Halopiger aswanensis: one gene and its partner. Each later gene encodes a partner of the first gene's protein in a complex. Links are inferred from orthologs where the notes say so. Each region holds a gene or a part of one and is shown in the gene's direction. Other genes may lie near its edges.

Evidence for each region.
Region 2: the proteins of rnhB (region 1) and ATJ93_RS15790 are in contact, whole or in part, in a crystal structure (PDB 3P83), measured with the Archaeoglobus fulgidus proteins. The link is inferred for Halopiger aswanensis from one-to-one orthologs. Residues at the interface, in WP_010878125.1 of Archaeoglobus fulgidus: Ala74, Ile178, Ala179, Ile183, Arg190, Ser195, Asn196, Leu197, Arg198, Gln199, Lys200, Thr201, Leu202, Asp203, Phe205; in WP_010877842.1 of Archaeoglobus fulgidus: Val39, Ala42, Asn43, Val44, Ala45, Met46, Leu125, Asp168, Ser194, Asn218, Tyr219, Pro220, Ile237, Leu238, Ala239, Pro240, Arg241, Ile242, Glu243, Ser244.

The regions. Positions count from the first base shown.
Region 1 is NZ_RAPO01000002.1:1,176,959-1,183,520, reverse strand. The notes cover bases 1,857-4,622. They hold rnhB (ribonuclease HII), read left to right. Parts: upstream 1,857-2,779; coding sequence 2,780-3,466; downstream 3,467-4,622. Other genes in these bases: ATJ93_RS12715 (preprotein translocase subunit SecD), read right to left, coding at 4,106-4,622; ATJ93_RS24675 (DUF7563 family protein), read left to right, coding at 3,877-3,978; ATJ93_RS12720 (hypothetical protein), read left to right, coding at 3,534-3,767; ATJ93_RS12730 (S9 family peptidase), read right to left, coding at 1,857-2,656. Also shown: ATJ93_RS12735 (tRNA pseudouridine(54/55) synthase Pus10), read left to right, coding at 1-510; more of ATJ93_RS12730, read right to left, coding at 518-1,856; more of ATJ93_RS12715, read right to left, coding at 4,623-5,719; protein translocase subunit SecF, read right to left, coding at 5,719-6,562. UniProt on the Methanocaldococcus jannaschii protein: Endonuclease that specifically degrades the RNA of RNA-DNA hybrids.
Region 2 is NZ_RAPO01000003.1:371,009-377,715, forward strand. What follows is about bases 2,202-5,112. They hold ATJ93_RS15790 (DNA polymerase sliding clamp), read left to right. Parts: upstream 2,202-3,240; coding sequence 3,241-3,984; downstream 3,985-5,112. Other genes in these bases: ATJ93_RS15775 (universal stress protein), read left to right, coding at 2,202-2,513; ATJ93_RS15780 (hypothetical protein), read left to right, coding at 2,614-2,883; ATJ93_RS15785 (hypothetical protein), read left to right, coding at 2,902-3,153; ATJ93_RS15795 (helix-turn-helix domain-containing protein), read left to right, coding at 4,245-4,922; ATJ93_RS15800 (HalOD1 output domain-containing protein), read left to right, coding at 5,026-5,112. Also shown: ATJ93_RS15760 (23S rRNA (uridine(2552)-2'-O)-methyltransferase), read right to left, coding at 1-777; ATJ93_RS15765 (DUF7127 family protein), read left to right, coding at 991-1,236; ATJ93_RS15770 (uracil-DNA glycosylase), read right to left, coding at 1,255-1,932; more of ATJ93_RS15775, read left to right, coding at 2,079-2,201; more of ATJ93_RS15800, read left to right, coding at 5,113-5,340; ATJ93_RS15805 (alpha/beta fold hydrolase), read right to left, coding at 5,353-6,249; DNA primase regulatory subunit PriL, read left to right, coding at 6,477-6,707.

The DNA.
Region 1 (6,562 bases):
CCCGCCGAACTCGAGCGCGAGATCAACGACGCCGCCGACGGCAGCGTCGAGGTCGAGGGGCTACGACTCGCGACCTACGAGATGGTCGAGCGCGTGAAGGAACACGACGCGAGCAAACGCTACCGGGCGGACGTCGAATTCGCCGAACCGGTCGACGAGGACACCTTCGACGCCGCGCTCGATGAACTCGCCGGCACGACCGTCCAGCAGGACACGCCCCAGCGCGTCGACCACCGGCGGGCGAGTCTCACCCGCGAGCGCACGGTCTACGACATCGAGGGCGACCTGCTCGAGCCGACCGAAGCGGAGGTCCGACTCCACGGCGAGGGGGGCCTCTACGTCAAGGAACTCATCAGCAGCGACGACGGCCGCACGGAGCCGAGCCTGGCTGGCCTGGTCGGCACCGACGCCGAGGTGACCGCGCTGGACGTCACCGGCGTCGAGGGTGAGGACGAACCCTTCGAACTCGAGGAGTACTTCCGGGACGAGCCCCGCGAAGACGACGCCTAACCTCCTCTTATTCGGTCTTCGATTCGGAGCCGCCCGACTCCTCGAGCGCCGGATCGTGTCGCTCGTACCACTCCAGCAGCCGCTCGAGGCGGTCGATCGCCCGATCCGGATCGCCGATGTTGTGGTGTTCGTCGGGATAGACGACGAGTTTCGCGTCGACGTCTTGCTTCCGCGCGGCGACGTAGAGCTGTTCCGACTGCGAGGGCGGACAGCGCCAGTCCTCGCCGCCGGCCACGACCAGCAGCGGCGTGTCGATCGCGTCCGCCTCGAGGAGCGCCGACGCGTCGTCGTAGGCGTCGGGGTTCTCCCACGGGAGGCCGAACTCCGTTTCCAGCCAGTTGTGGGAGTCGTCGGTGCCGAACGCGGACCGAAGGTCGTAGATGCCGTGTTCGGGCACCGCTGCGGTCAACAGGTCCGTCTGCGTCACGAGGTAGCCCTGCGCGATCCCGCCGTAGGAGAACCCGTAGCCGAAGACGCGATCCGGGTCGACCCAGCCGCGGTCGGCGAGCGCGTCGACGCCGGCGACGATGTCCTCGACTTCGACCGTGCCCCACTGGCCGTACAATTCCTCGGCGAACGCCCGTCCGCGAGACGCGCCGCCGCGGTAGTTCGGCCGGAAGACGACGTAGCCGCGGCTCGTCAGCGCGGCGTGTGCGAACCGGAACACCGGCTCGTCGTACGACAGCGGGCCGCCGTGGATCGCGACCACGAGCGGCTCGGGGTCGTCGGCATCGAGGTCGACGTCCGGATCGTGGTAGAGGACGCCGTCGATCGTCCAGCCGTCCGACTCCCACTCGACGCGCCGGACGGTCGGCATCGGATACTCGTCGGTGAGGGCGGCATTGACCCGCGAGAGGCGTCGCAGCGAATCGGGCCGGTCGGCGGCAGCGAGGTCGTCGACGGCAACGGCGTAGACGTCCAGTCCCTCTCGAGGATCAGAAAACGCGAGCGCGGCGGTCGAGCCGTCCGCGGACACCTCGAACGCGGCGATGGCGCGGTCGTCGCCCTGCGCCTCGAAGGTGCGCTCGACGGTGCCGTCGTCTCCGTCGTCGGTCGCGCGAACCAGCCGCGTCCGCGACTCGTCGCCGACGAGCGCGTAGAGATCGTCGGCGACCCAATTGACCCCGCCCTGCTGGGCGACGGTCCGATCGAGCGACGCCGTCAGCGACCGCACCCGTTCGCCGTCGTGGACGAACGCCGCCGCCGGGCGCACCCAGTCGTCCGGATCCTTGCCGACGAAACCGAGCGCCCCGTCGTCCCGCCAACTGAGACCCGTACAGAGCAACTCGCCGTCGGTCCGGCGCTCGAGTCCGTCGCCGTCGGGATCGATCGCGTAGACGTCCCGGACGTGCGTGTCGTCGGGGTGCTCGAGCCGACACGAGGTGAAGGCGATGCGGTCGTCGGGGCCCCAGGTCGGGTCCATCCCGTACAGGTCCTGGAAGGATCCGCCGCCGTAGGCGTCGTCGAGGCGCTCGGTTTCGCCGGAGTCGCGGTCGACGACGAACAGGTAGGTCGTCACCTCGTCCGTCCAGCCGACGCCGTCGACCTTGTGCTGGAGCCGCGTCGTCTCGATCGGCCCGCCCTCGCGGCGCTGCTCGAGTTGCTCCTGTTCCTCGTCGGTCGGGTCGCGCGCGGCGACGACGAACCGGTCGCCGTCGGGCGACCAGTCGAACCCCGAGACGCCCTCCTCGCGGTCGGTCTCCTGACGGGCGTCGCCGCCGCGAACGAGGTCGAAGGTCCACACCTGCGGTTTCGGTTCGTCGTCCGCGCCGTTGTTGCCGTCGTCGCCGGTGTCGCTATCCGGTTCGTCGGAGCCGTCGTCAGCGTCTGCATCCTCGCCGTCTTCCTCCTCATCTCGCTGCCAGCCCACTCGTCGCTCGACGTCAGTCTCGCGTGCAGCGAGGAACGCCAGTTCCTCGCCCGAGGGGCTCCAGGCCGGACTCGAGGCGCCCGCGACGGTCGTCAGCCGGTGGGGCTCGCGGCTCCCGTCGGTCGGGACGACGAACAGCGAGGCGACGGACTCGTCCTCGTGCTGGTCGTACTCGGTCGCGGTGAACGCGACCCGATCACCGTCGGGCGAGACCGCGAGGTCCGTAATACGCGTGAGATCGTAGAACGCCTCGAGCGGCAGTTCGGCTGCAGCCATACCACTCATTTCAGCGCGTTATCATATGAACGTCAGGGTGGTGTGCGACTGTCGTCCGTGACGGCTCGCCGCGGCAACCCGGAGTCACAACGGTTATTTCGACGCCCGTCCGCACATCGTGGTATGCCATTCGGCGTCGACGAAGCCGGCAAGGGGCCCGCTCTCGGGTCGATGTTCGCCGCGGCCGTCCACCTCGAGGACCCCGACCTCGACGCGCTTCCGGAGGGGATCGCGGATTCGAAGCGACTCGCGCCGGCGCGCCGGGAGGAACTCGCGGCGACGATCCGCGCGAACGACCGGATCGGCGTCGGCGTCGCCGAGATCCCGCCCGAGTTGATCGACGATCCGGAGACGGACATGAACTCGCTGACCGTGCAGGCCCACGCCGAGGCGATCGCGACCGCCGTCCCCGATTCCGGCGACAAAATCGCCGGCCTCTGTGACGCCTGCGACACCGATGCCGACCGGTTCGCGCGCCGCGTCACCGACGCCTGCGCGTCCGCGCTCGAGATTGAGCGAGATCCTGACGCGACCCTCGAGATCGACGCCCGCCACGGCGCCGACGACGACTCGAAAGTGGTCGGCGCGGCCAGCATCGTCGCCAAGGTCGAACGCGACGCCCACATCGACGCCATCGCCGACGAGTACGGCGACATCGGCAGCGGCTACCCGAGCGATCCGACCACGCGCGAGTTCCTCGAGTCGTACGTCGACGAGCACGGCGAGTTGCCGCCCTTCGCCCGCGAGTCGTGGTCGACCTGCGAGGACGTGCTCGCGGCGGCCCAACAGACCGGCCTCGAGCAGTTCTGACGATCCGACGCTTCGGATAATTTTACTGTTCGAAAACTTTTCAATCCGGTGGTAGGATCGTAGGGCTATGCTTCGATCGATCGTGGGTGCGTTCGTGGACGTGTTGTTCGGCCGACTGCTCTTGCTTCTCGTGCTCGGCATTCCCGCTTTCGCCGTCGTTGCCCTGCTGGCCGGCGGGACCGATCTACTCGTCTCGATCGGTCTCTCGCGGTCCGTCGCCGGGACGATCACTGCCGGCCTGGCCACGGTCGGAAGTATCGCCGGCCTGGCTGCGTTCGGCTACTACGCGATCGACTGGTAGCAGCCCGGGAAGTGCTGCTTGTAGTCGGTGGCGACAGCGCCGCGACCCTGCTTCGACCTGCAACGGCAGGTCGGCCGCTTTTTGCCATCGCTGTATTCCCGCAATTGGTATGCCGGTCTGTACGAACTGCAACACCCCTGTTTCGCTCGACTTCGTGCGCGCACACGGCGACGACGGCACCGTAGATTGGTGTCCGCGCTGTCGATCGTGACTGACGTCTACTGAGCGAGAAGCGACGAGTATCGAACGCAGAACCCGGACTGTTCTCCATCGGCGGTGCGAAAACTGTAGAGACGACGGCTCGAGTAGCGCTCTGCGGAAAGCGCCTCGTCCAGCGGTTACTTGTCCGTCAGCAGCCGCTGAAGGATGTCACCGTAAGCGGGCCGGGTGATGAGCACCCCGATCAGCACGCCGAGGATCGTGATGATGGCGAACCCGCGCAGGTCGCCCAGGCTGAGGACGGCCAGCGGCGACAGCGCGATGATCGTCGTCGCCGCTGCGGCGCCGATGACCCAGAAGGCCTTGCGGAAGCGGGATTCGAACACCCGCTGGGAGCTGACGTCGCCCTCGTCCATCACCTCGTCGGCGATGATCACCAGGTCGTCGACCCCGGTCCCGATGACGGCGATGAACCCGGCGACGTGAGAGAGGTCGATCGGCATGCGTATCGCCGCCACGAAGCCGAGCAGGATGGCCACCTCGGCCGTCGCGGTCAGGATCATCGGCGCGGCGACCTTCGGGTCCCGGTACCGAAGGAAGACGACGCCGCTGACGGCCACTACCGACAGGAGGCCGATGAACAGCGAGTAGAGCTTGAACTGATCCGCGAGGGACGGCTGGAGCGAGTAGACCTGCTCGTTGTTGAAATCGAGCGGTGCGGGAAGCGCCCCGGCGCGGAGGTTGATCGACAGCGACTGAGCCTCTTCGTAGGTCGGCGTGCCCATGAAGAAGCTCGGATCGTCCTGCCAGGTGCCTGATTGCATGTTGTCGGCCAGGCGCGGCCCCATACTGTGTGCGTCGACGGGTTCACCGTCGACGACGGTGATCAGACAGTACTGGGACCCCTCGTGGTTGAAGTTGACCCCTTGCCCGTCACCGCGAATATTACACTGGCCCTGGCCGACGCCCGTGAACCCGAGTTCGTTCAGCCGCGACTGGAAGCCGGGTGCGGCCTCCTCGCTAACCTGGACCGGTACCTGATAGCCGGAGCCGCGTTCGCGCTGCGTCGGCGGATCGACATTGACGATATTCTCGCCGAGGAGGATCGTTTCGTTCGTGTGCGTGCCGTTCTCGGCCGGATAGTAGGCCCAGAGTTCGACGGTCCCGCGCTCGGAGAGGAGTTCCCGCAGTTCGCTGGGGGCCATATTGGGCACCTCAGTCACGATGTAATTGCCCTCGCCGACGCGGTCCTCTACGTAGACGTTCCCGCCGGAGAGACCCGCCGCGTTGATCTTATCCTGAATCGTCTGGACCAACTGGTTGCGCGTCTGTTCCGTGACGCCGTTGCGGATGTCGTCTTCGGTGACGTCGATTCCCTGATCTTGCAGGACGCCTGCGAACTCCGCTTTGGTGACGTCCCGGGTGAACACTTCGGCAGACACCGTGCCGTCGTCGTTGACGGAGATGCTCATGTTCTGTCTGTCGACGCCTAAGTCCTCCCGGATGGCAGTCTCGAGTTCCGTGAGTCGGTCCTGATCGACCTGTCCGTCGTCACTGACGGCGCCGGCGTCGAGGTTCTCCGCGGTTAGCCCGACGACGGGCGCGCTGAGGCGTGTCCCGCCGTCGAGTCCGATTCCGTACTCGATGTTCGTCGCGCTAGTCTGGTTCGCCTCGATGGCGTCGTCGTCTGCCATGATCCCGCCGGGGATAAACAGCGCGACGAGCGCAGCGGTGAGGAACACGACCAGCAGGAGGATCCGCCAGTACTCCTTGACGAAGGCGATCGGTCCCATTACGATCGCACCCCCTTGAACTTGTACCAGCGAAGTAAGCTCAGGTTCAGCATGTAGGTGTTCATCAGGTCAGCCGCGAGGCCGACGAAGAGGATGATACCGATCGACCGCAGCAACTCGACGCCGAACAGTGAGGCGGCGACGGCCATCACGAGCATCGCGGTCATCGACGTGATGGTCATCGTGACGCCGGTCTTCGTCGCGCGAAGCGTGCTCTCGTAGAAGTCACCCTGCCGGCGCAAGATGTGGTTGTTCAACAGGATGTCGGAGTCGACCGAGTACCCGATCAACATCAGGAGGCCGGCGACGGTCCCCAGCGAGAGCGAGATGCCCGCGATCGACATGAACGCAAGCGGGATCACCAGATCCGAAAACGCCGAGATGACGATCGCGATCGACGGCACGAACGTCCGGAACAGCAGGAAGGCGAGGGCGCTCATGCCGAGGAAGGCAACGGCCAGTCCCAGCAACGCCGTCTGCTGGGCCTGATCGGCGAAGCTCGGGGAGACGGTCGACTGCTGGAGGACGTCCATCCCCGCATCTTCCGCCTGCGTAGCCAGGTCCTGAATCACCGCGTTGTCGTCGACGCCGCTGAACTGGACGGTGTACTGATTGTCGGCGCCCGGCGCCTGGACTGCCTGGATCGAGTCCGGTTCGCGATCGAACGCGGACTGGATCTGTTCCTCCGAGGCCGTCGTCTGTACCGTCAACTCGGCGCCGCCAGCGAAGTCCATTCCCAGCTGAACTGGCGTTCCGTACACCAGAAACGACCCGCTGAGAACGAGCAATGCAACCGCGAGAACCGCAAGCGGTACCGCCGCGAGTTGGCGGTCCGTGTACCGG
Region 2 (6,707 bases), on another replicon or contig:
CCGATCGATCCGCTGGGCGAACCCGAAGTTCGGTTTGACGTCGTCGACCCGCACCTCGACCGTCTCCCCTTCCTCCGTCGCGGGGACGAACAGCCGGTAGCCCTCGACGGAAGCGATGCCGTCGCCCTCGTTGCCGACGTCTTCGATCTCGACCTCGAGTTCGTCGCCCGGTCGGACGGGCGCGGTGAGCCGGCCTTTCGCGATGAAGTACACCTCCGAGGATTCGTCCCGGGAGGCCTTCGGACTGGTCGCGCGGACGTACTGGAACTCCTCCTCGACGTCGGCCCGGAAATCGTCGACGTCGGGGCCCTCGAACACCTTCACGACGAAGTCGCCGCCGGTGTCGAGCAACTCGAGGGCGGTCTCGAAGGCCTGCCGGGCGAGGTGCAGCGAGCGGGCCTGATCGAGCGAGTACTCGCCGGACATGTTGGGCGCCATGTCCGAGACGACGGCGTCGACCTTCCCGTCCGCGGCGTCGATGACGCGGTCTCGCGTGCGCTCCTCGGTCATGTCGCCGCGGATCGTCTCGATGCGGTCGTCGATATCGTCGTCGAACGACTTGATCCGCTGGAGGTCGACGCCGACGACCCGGCCTTCGGGGCCGACTTTCTCGGCGGCGACCTGCAGCCAGCCGCCGGGGGCCGCACCGAGGTCGACGACCGCGTCGCCGCGGTCGATGACGTTCTCGAGGTCGTCGAGTTGTTTGAGCTTGTAGGCCGCCCGGCTCCGGTAGCCTTCCTGTTTCGACTTGTTGTAGTAGTGGTCGCGTCCTGTCATAGTCGGGTTCGGATCCGCGCCCCTCGAGGCGGTCGAGCCGGAGTCGGCCGACGGATCGAGGGGGCGATCGTATTCGTCGATCGGTACGGGCTAGACGCGGAAAGACTTGCTGAAACGGCCTCGCGGATCGAACCGGCGGGTACGACGGCTACGAAGCCGGACGCGGCAGCTTCGTGCACACCGCTTACGGGCGGCGACCGCGACCGGTCGACCATGGAAACGCCACCCGAACTGGAAGCCGCGGCGGGACGGAAGGAGGGCGCGAAGATCACCAAGCGCGAGTACGAGGACGAGCAGGTCGTCGCCGTCGATTTCGGACCCAGCAGCGGGAAGCCGACGCTCGACGTGACCGGAACCACGGCGATCGTCGTCGTTGGAGACGACCAGTTCGAGTTCGATATTCCGTCCGACGCGACGGACGTGACGGTTAACGACGGGATTCTGACGATCCGCGGCTGACGCGAGCGAATCGCCTGCTTACGCCTTCTCGAGCGCCGCCTCGAGATCCGACTCGATCGCGTCGACTTTACTCCGATCGTACAGCGCTGCGGCGGGGTGAAACGACGGGATGACGAGCCGCCCGTCCCGCTCTCGCGGCTCGTCACCGTCGTCTCGCGGCTTCGCCGCTCGACTGTCCGCGGAACTCTGTTCCGCGCTACTCGAGGAGTCCGAGGTGCGTGGTACCTCGCGCTCGAACTCCCGTCCGTGCAGATCCGTGATCGTCTCGTCGGTATCTAGAATCTCGGCGGTCGCGAAACTTCCCATCGGGACGAGCACCGTCGGATCGACGCGCTCGATTTCCGCCTCGAGAACCGGCCACCAGGCCTCGATCTCGTCGACGTGGGGGTCGCGGTTCTCCGGCGGCCGGACCTTGACCAGGTTCGTGATGTAGCAGTCGCGGCGATCGTAGCCGATCGACTCGAGGGCGCGATCGAGCTGTTTGCCGGCCTGGCCGACGAACGGCTCGCCCTGCGTGACCTCCTGCCCGCCGGGGGCTTCGCCGACGAGCATGACGTCCGCCGAGAGCGGGCCGACGCCGGGGACGAACTGGTCGGGATCGTAGTGTTCGTCCGGGACGGCCTCGAGGACGTCGGCGAACTCCGTTTCGAACGCCCAGTCGGTCGCCTCGTCGGCGGTAGCGTCGCCGTCGCTCATGCACTGCGCTACAGCAGCCGCGGCAAACACCGTTTCCTTGCGTACGCACCGGGGACGGCGATTCACACCAGTCCCTGTGGCAATTCGGACGACGCGTGCCGCAATCGCGAGCGGACCCTTTTGTCGCCAGCCGTCGAACGGCGGGTATGGCCACGCACGTCCTCGTTCCGGTCGACGATTCGGATCCGTCCGACGCCGCCCTCGAGTTCGCGCTCGAGGACCAGCCCGACGCGACGATCACGGCGCTGCACGTCGTCGATCCGGCCGACCTACCGGGCTCGCCCACGCTCGAGGCGGAAACCGACGAGGAGTACGACGAGTTCCGACTCCAGCAACGGGAATTTTCGGAGGAGATCTTCGACGACGCACGGAAGGTGGCCGCCGAACACGGCGCGTCGATCGAGACGGATCAGGTCGTCGGCTCCGTCGCCGACGCAGTCATCGAGTACGCCGACGAGCACGCCGTCGATCGAATCGTGATCGGCAGCCACGGCCGGACGGGTGCGAGTAGAGTTCTGTTGGGGAGCGTCGCGGAAACCGTCGCGCGGCGCGCGCCGGTGCCGGTGACGATCGTCCGCTGACGCCGAGTTCTGCCCGCGAGACGGAACCTCGCGCTCGAGCCGACCGAGAGCGTGCGCATTCAGGGGCGATCGTTAGGCTCGCGGCGGCCGCAGTACCGGTATGGCCGACACACCATCCGTAAACAAGGTCGAGACCGAGGACGACTACATCCACGTCCGGTTTCGCGATCCGGACGAGTACGACGAGATCCGGACGCCCGACTGGGCGGAGGACCCTGCGGAGTCGGTCTCGGAGGGGAGCGAGGTCCGCACCGGAAAGGTCGAGGGCGAGGACGATTGGGAGGTAACCAGCGTCCTCATCGAGAAGCACGTCGGCGAGGACAAAGCCGAGGAGCAGGCCGAGCAGATCGTCGAGAAGATCGAATCCTAACGCGAACTCGCCGCTCGAGTGCGTGATTCGCGGTCGACGACTCGAGCGACGACGGCTTCCGGGCGACCCGCCGTTTCGAAACCCGGGCCAGCAGTTTTCCCGTCGAACGGCGGACGCCGAACCCTGACCGACATCACCGCGGACGAGACCGGCAAGCGCGTGGTAAACGGCAACGGCGAGGAGATCGGCGTCGTCCTCGAGGTCGACGCAGACGAGAGTACCGCCGACGTCGAACCCGACGAGCCGATCCGGCTGCGCGACGAGTACTGACTCGTTACGGCCCGAATCGTCACCGAACACCACACGCCCGCGCGTAAAGGGTGGCTTTTTATGGCAACCGTCCGTAGCCCGTCCTATATGTTCAAGGCCATCGTGAGCGCGGCAACGCTCACCAGCGCGCTCGATTCGGTGAGCGTGCTGGTCGACGAGTGCAAGATCCACCTCGAGGAAGACGGGCTCGAAATCCGGGCCGTCGATCCCGCCAACGTCGGGATGGTCGACCTCTCGCTCGACGCGGCTGCGTTCGAATCGTACGAAGCCGACGGCGGGCTGATCGGCGTCGACCTCTCGCGGCTCGAGGACATCGCGGGAATGGCTGAATCCGGCCAGCTCATCCAGCTCGAACTCGACGAAGAGACCCGCAAGCTCCACATCCAGATCGACGGGCTCGAGTACACCCTGGCGCTGATCGACCCTGACTCGATCCGCCAGGAACCCGACATTCCGGACCTCGATCTGCCCGCCGAGGTCATCCTCGAGGGCAAGGACGTCAACCGCTCGGTCACCGCAGCCGATATGGTCTCCGACCACATCGCGCTCGGCGTCGACGAGGGCGAGGAGTTCTTCTACGTCGACGCGGAGGGCGACACCGACGACGTCCACCTCGAGCTCACCCGTGAGGACCTGATCGACCTGCAGGCCGGCCCGGCCCACTCGCTGTTCTCGCTGGACTACCTGAAGGACATGAACAAGGCGATCCCCTCGGACGCCGAGGTAACGCTGCATCTGGGCGAGGAGTTCCCCGTCAAGATGTTCTTCGGCTTCGCGGAAGGGCAGGGTCAGGTCACCTACATGCTCGCGCCGCGCATCCAGAGCGACTGAATCGACGCGGTCACGGTTTCGTTCCTGTTCGCCTTCTCGTTCGCGTTCGTTCTCGAGTACTACCCGACTGCTCGGCTGCTCGGCTATTCGTTCGTTCGCCGTCCCGGACCGACTCGAGCCTGTGTTATTCGGATCGTCGGGAAATAGCGTCACAGTCGCCGCTGCGGTCCGCAGGTTCGGTTGCACGCTAACTAGCGCCCAGCGTCCAGTTCGTGAGGCGCCCTTCGGTTTTATCAATGGCATCGTCGTTGCGGTGGGTAATGGCAACGCTCGTCGAGTTCACCGTCGACGGCGACGAGTTCCCGTTGGGCGCGCTGTTCGCGTCGCTGCCGGACGTTACGATCGAACTCGAGCGGATCGTTCCGACGACGGAGTCGCTGTTTCCCTACGTCTGGATCCGCGGCGCGAGCCCGGCCGAGGTCGAGGCGGCGATCAGCGCCTCGGCGGCGGAGACGCTCACGGTGGTCGACGACCTCGGCTCGCGGGGTGTGCTCTACCGTGCGGTCTGGCGACCCGATGTCGACGGGATCGTCGACGCGATCGTCTCGTCGAACGTCACGCTGCTGTCGGCGACCGGAACGGCGAATCAGTGGACGTTCCGGCTGCGAGCCGACGACCACGAGACAGTCAGCGCGTTTCGGGAACGCTGTCGGCGCAAGGGGATTCACATCGACGTGACCCGGCTCCAGCCGCTGGCGCTGGTCGACGCCCGCGACGAGGATGGACTCACTGCAGCCCAGCTCGAGGCGCTCGAACTCGCGTACGAGCGAGGCTACTTCGACGAGCCGCGGCGGGCGACGCTCGAGGATCTCGCGGCCGAGGTCGGCATCACGCGCCAGTCGCTCGCCGGCCGACTCCGCCGCGGCCACCGGAACCTGTTGGCCGGACTGTTCGGCTTCGACCGCCCCGACGAGCGGCTCTCGGCGGGACGACACTGACGGCTCTCGAGCGGCCGCCGATCCGCGGCCGATCGCCGATACTACTTAAAAATACTACATAGTAAGGAGCACACCTACCGGGCCGGTTGGAATAGGAGGGGGTATGCCCTCCGTTGACGATTCCGACGACGCGCTACGGTGCGTTGCGACGTTCGATCCCGACGCCGGCGAACGCGCGAGCGAGACGATCGTGACCGCGGTTGCGGCCCTCGTCGACGACGATCCCGGCGCTCTCTCCCCGCTGTACGACGCCGTCGATCCGGAGGCGCTCGACTCGCTCGTCGCACACGCCCGGCGAGCCGACGACGCCGGGACGCACGAACTCCGATTCACCTACGAGGGGTTCGACATCGGCGTCCGAACGGACGGCCGGATCCAGATCGAAGACGCGAACGCGCCGGCACCCTCGAGCGCCTGAATCGCGACTCGTCTACCTGCGGGTCGACCCTACCCGGCCTTCCCGTCCCTGTTCCTCCAGAAACGCCAGCAGCGACTCGTTTACGCGGTCGTCCCGTTCGATGAAGAAACAGTGCGAGCCGCCCTCGACGTACTCGAGTTCGGCGTCGGGAATCCGCTCGGCGAGGAGCCGCGCGTTCGCGGGCGGCACGACGCGGTCGTCGTTCCCGTGCAGGATCAGCGTCGGGACGCGGATGGACCCCAGTCGATCGGCGACATCGAAACTCGAGACGGCGGCAGCCTGCGCGATCTGGGCCGGACCGCCGGCGTCCTGCTCCCGTCGCCACTCGACGATCCGGTCCATGAGGTGCGGGTTTCGGTTGGTGAACCGCTCGGAGAAGGCCGGTCGCATCGAGTCGCGAAGCCGTTTGCGGTCGCCGTCGCCGCTCGACGCGAGCAACTGCTGGCGGATCTCCTCCGGAATCGGCGCGGCGTCCGGTCCGCCGTGACTCGTAGACAGCAGCGTCAGCGACGACGCTCGCGAGTACTCGACGGCGTACTGCTGGGCGACCATCCCGCCCAAACTCGCGCCGACGATGTGGGCGCTGCGCACCCCCGCGTCCTCGAGCACGGCCTCGAGATCGGCAGCCAACCCCTCGACCGAGTAGCCGAATCGAGACAGCAGCGGCGTCCGGAGTCGACCGGGCAGCCGCGGCACCAGTGGTGGCAGGCCGGCGTCCGAACGGCCGGTGCCGCGGGTATCCGGCGCGATCACCTGATGCGTGTCGCGGAGCGCCTCGCGCTGCCAGCGCCACATCCAGCGGCCGAAGCCCAGTCCCTGCAGCAGGACGACCGGGTCGGCAGCCCCGTCGCCCCCACCTTTTTCGTGCTCGTAGTAGATCGACACATCGTCGCGCGTCGCCCGTGGCATACCCGACTCGACGTGTCGGATCCCCTTGAAATCGACCCTCGACGGCGGGGGTTCTCGAGGGTGCCCCGGCCGGACCGCACAGGGTAAGCAGCGCCTACCGGCCACCGTGTCCGATCGATCCCAGCCGTCGCGCTCGCGGCGACCGCAGCCAACGCAGCCACCCCGGCCGACCACTGCGAGGAAAACAATCAGCGGGCTTATCCCGCCCCAGTAAAATCACATTACCGATGCAGCGACTGCACGCCCGGTACCCGTTCCTCGAAGCCGCCCGCGAGACCGTGGCGACCGAAACGGTCGATTTGGCCACCGTCGTCGAACAGGACGGTGCCGTCGTCGATCGCGCCCGCCAACGCGTGATTACCGCCATCGAGGACGGAACGGTCGGCGAACCACACCGCGACGCCCGCGTCGAACTGCTCTCCTACCCCGTCGCGCGCGTCCTCGTCTCGATGGTCGAC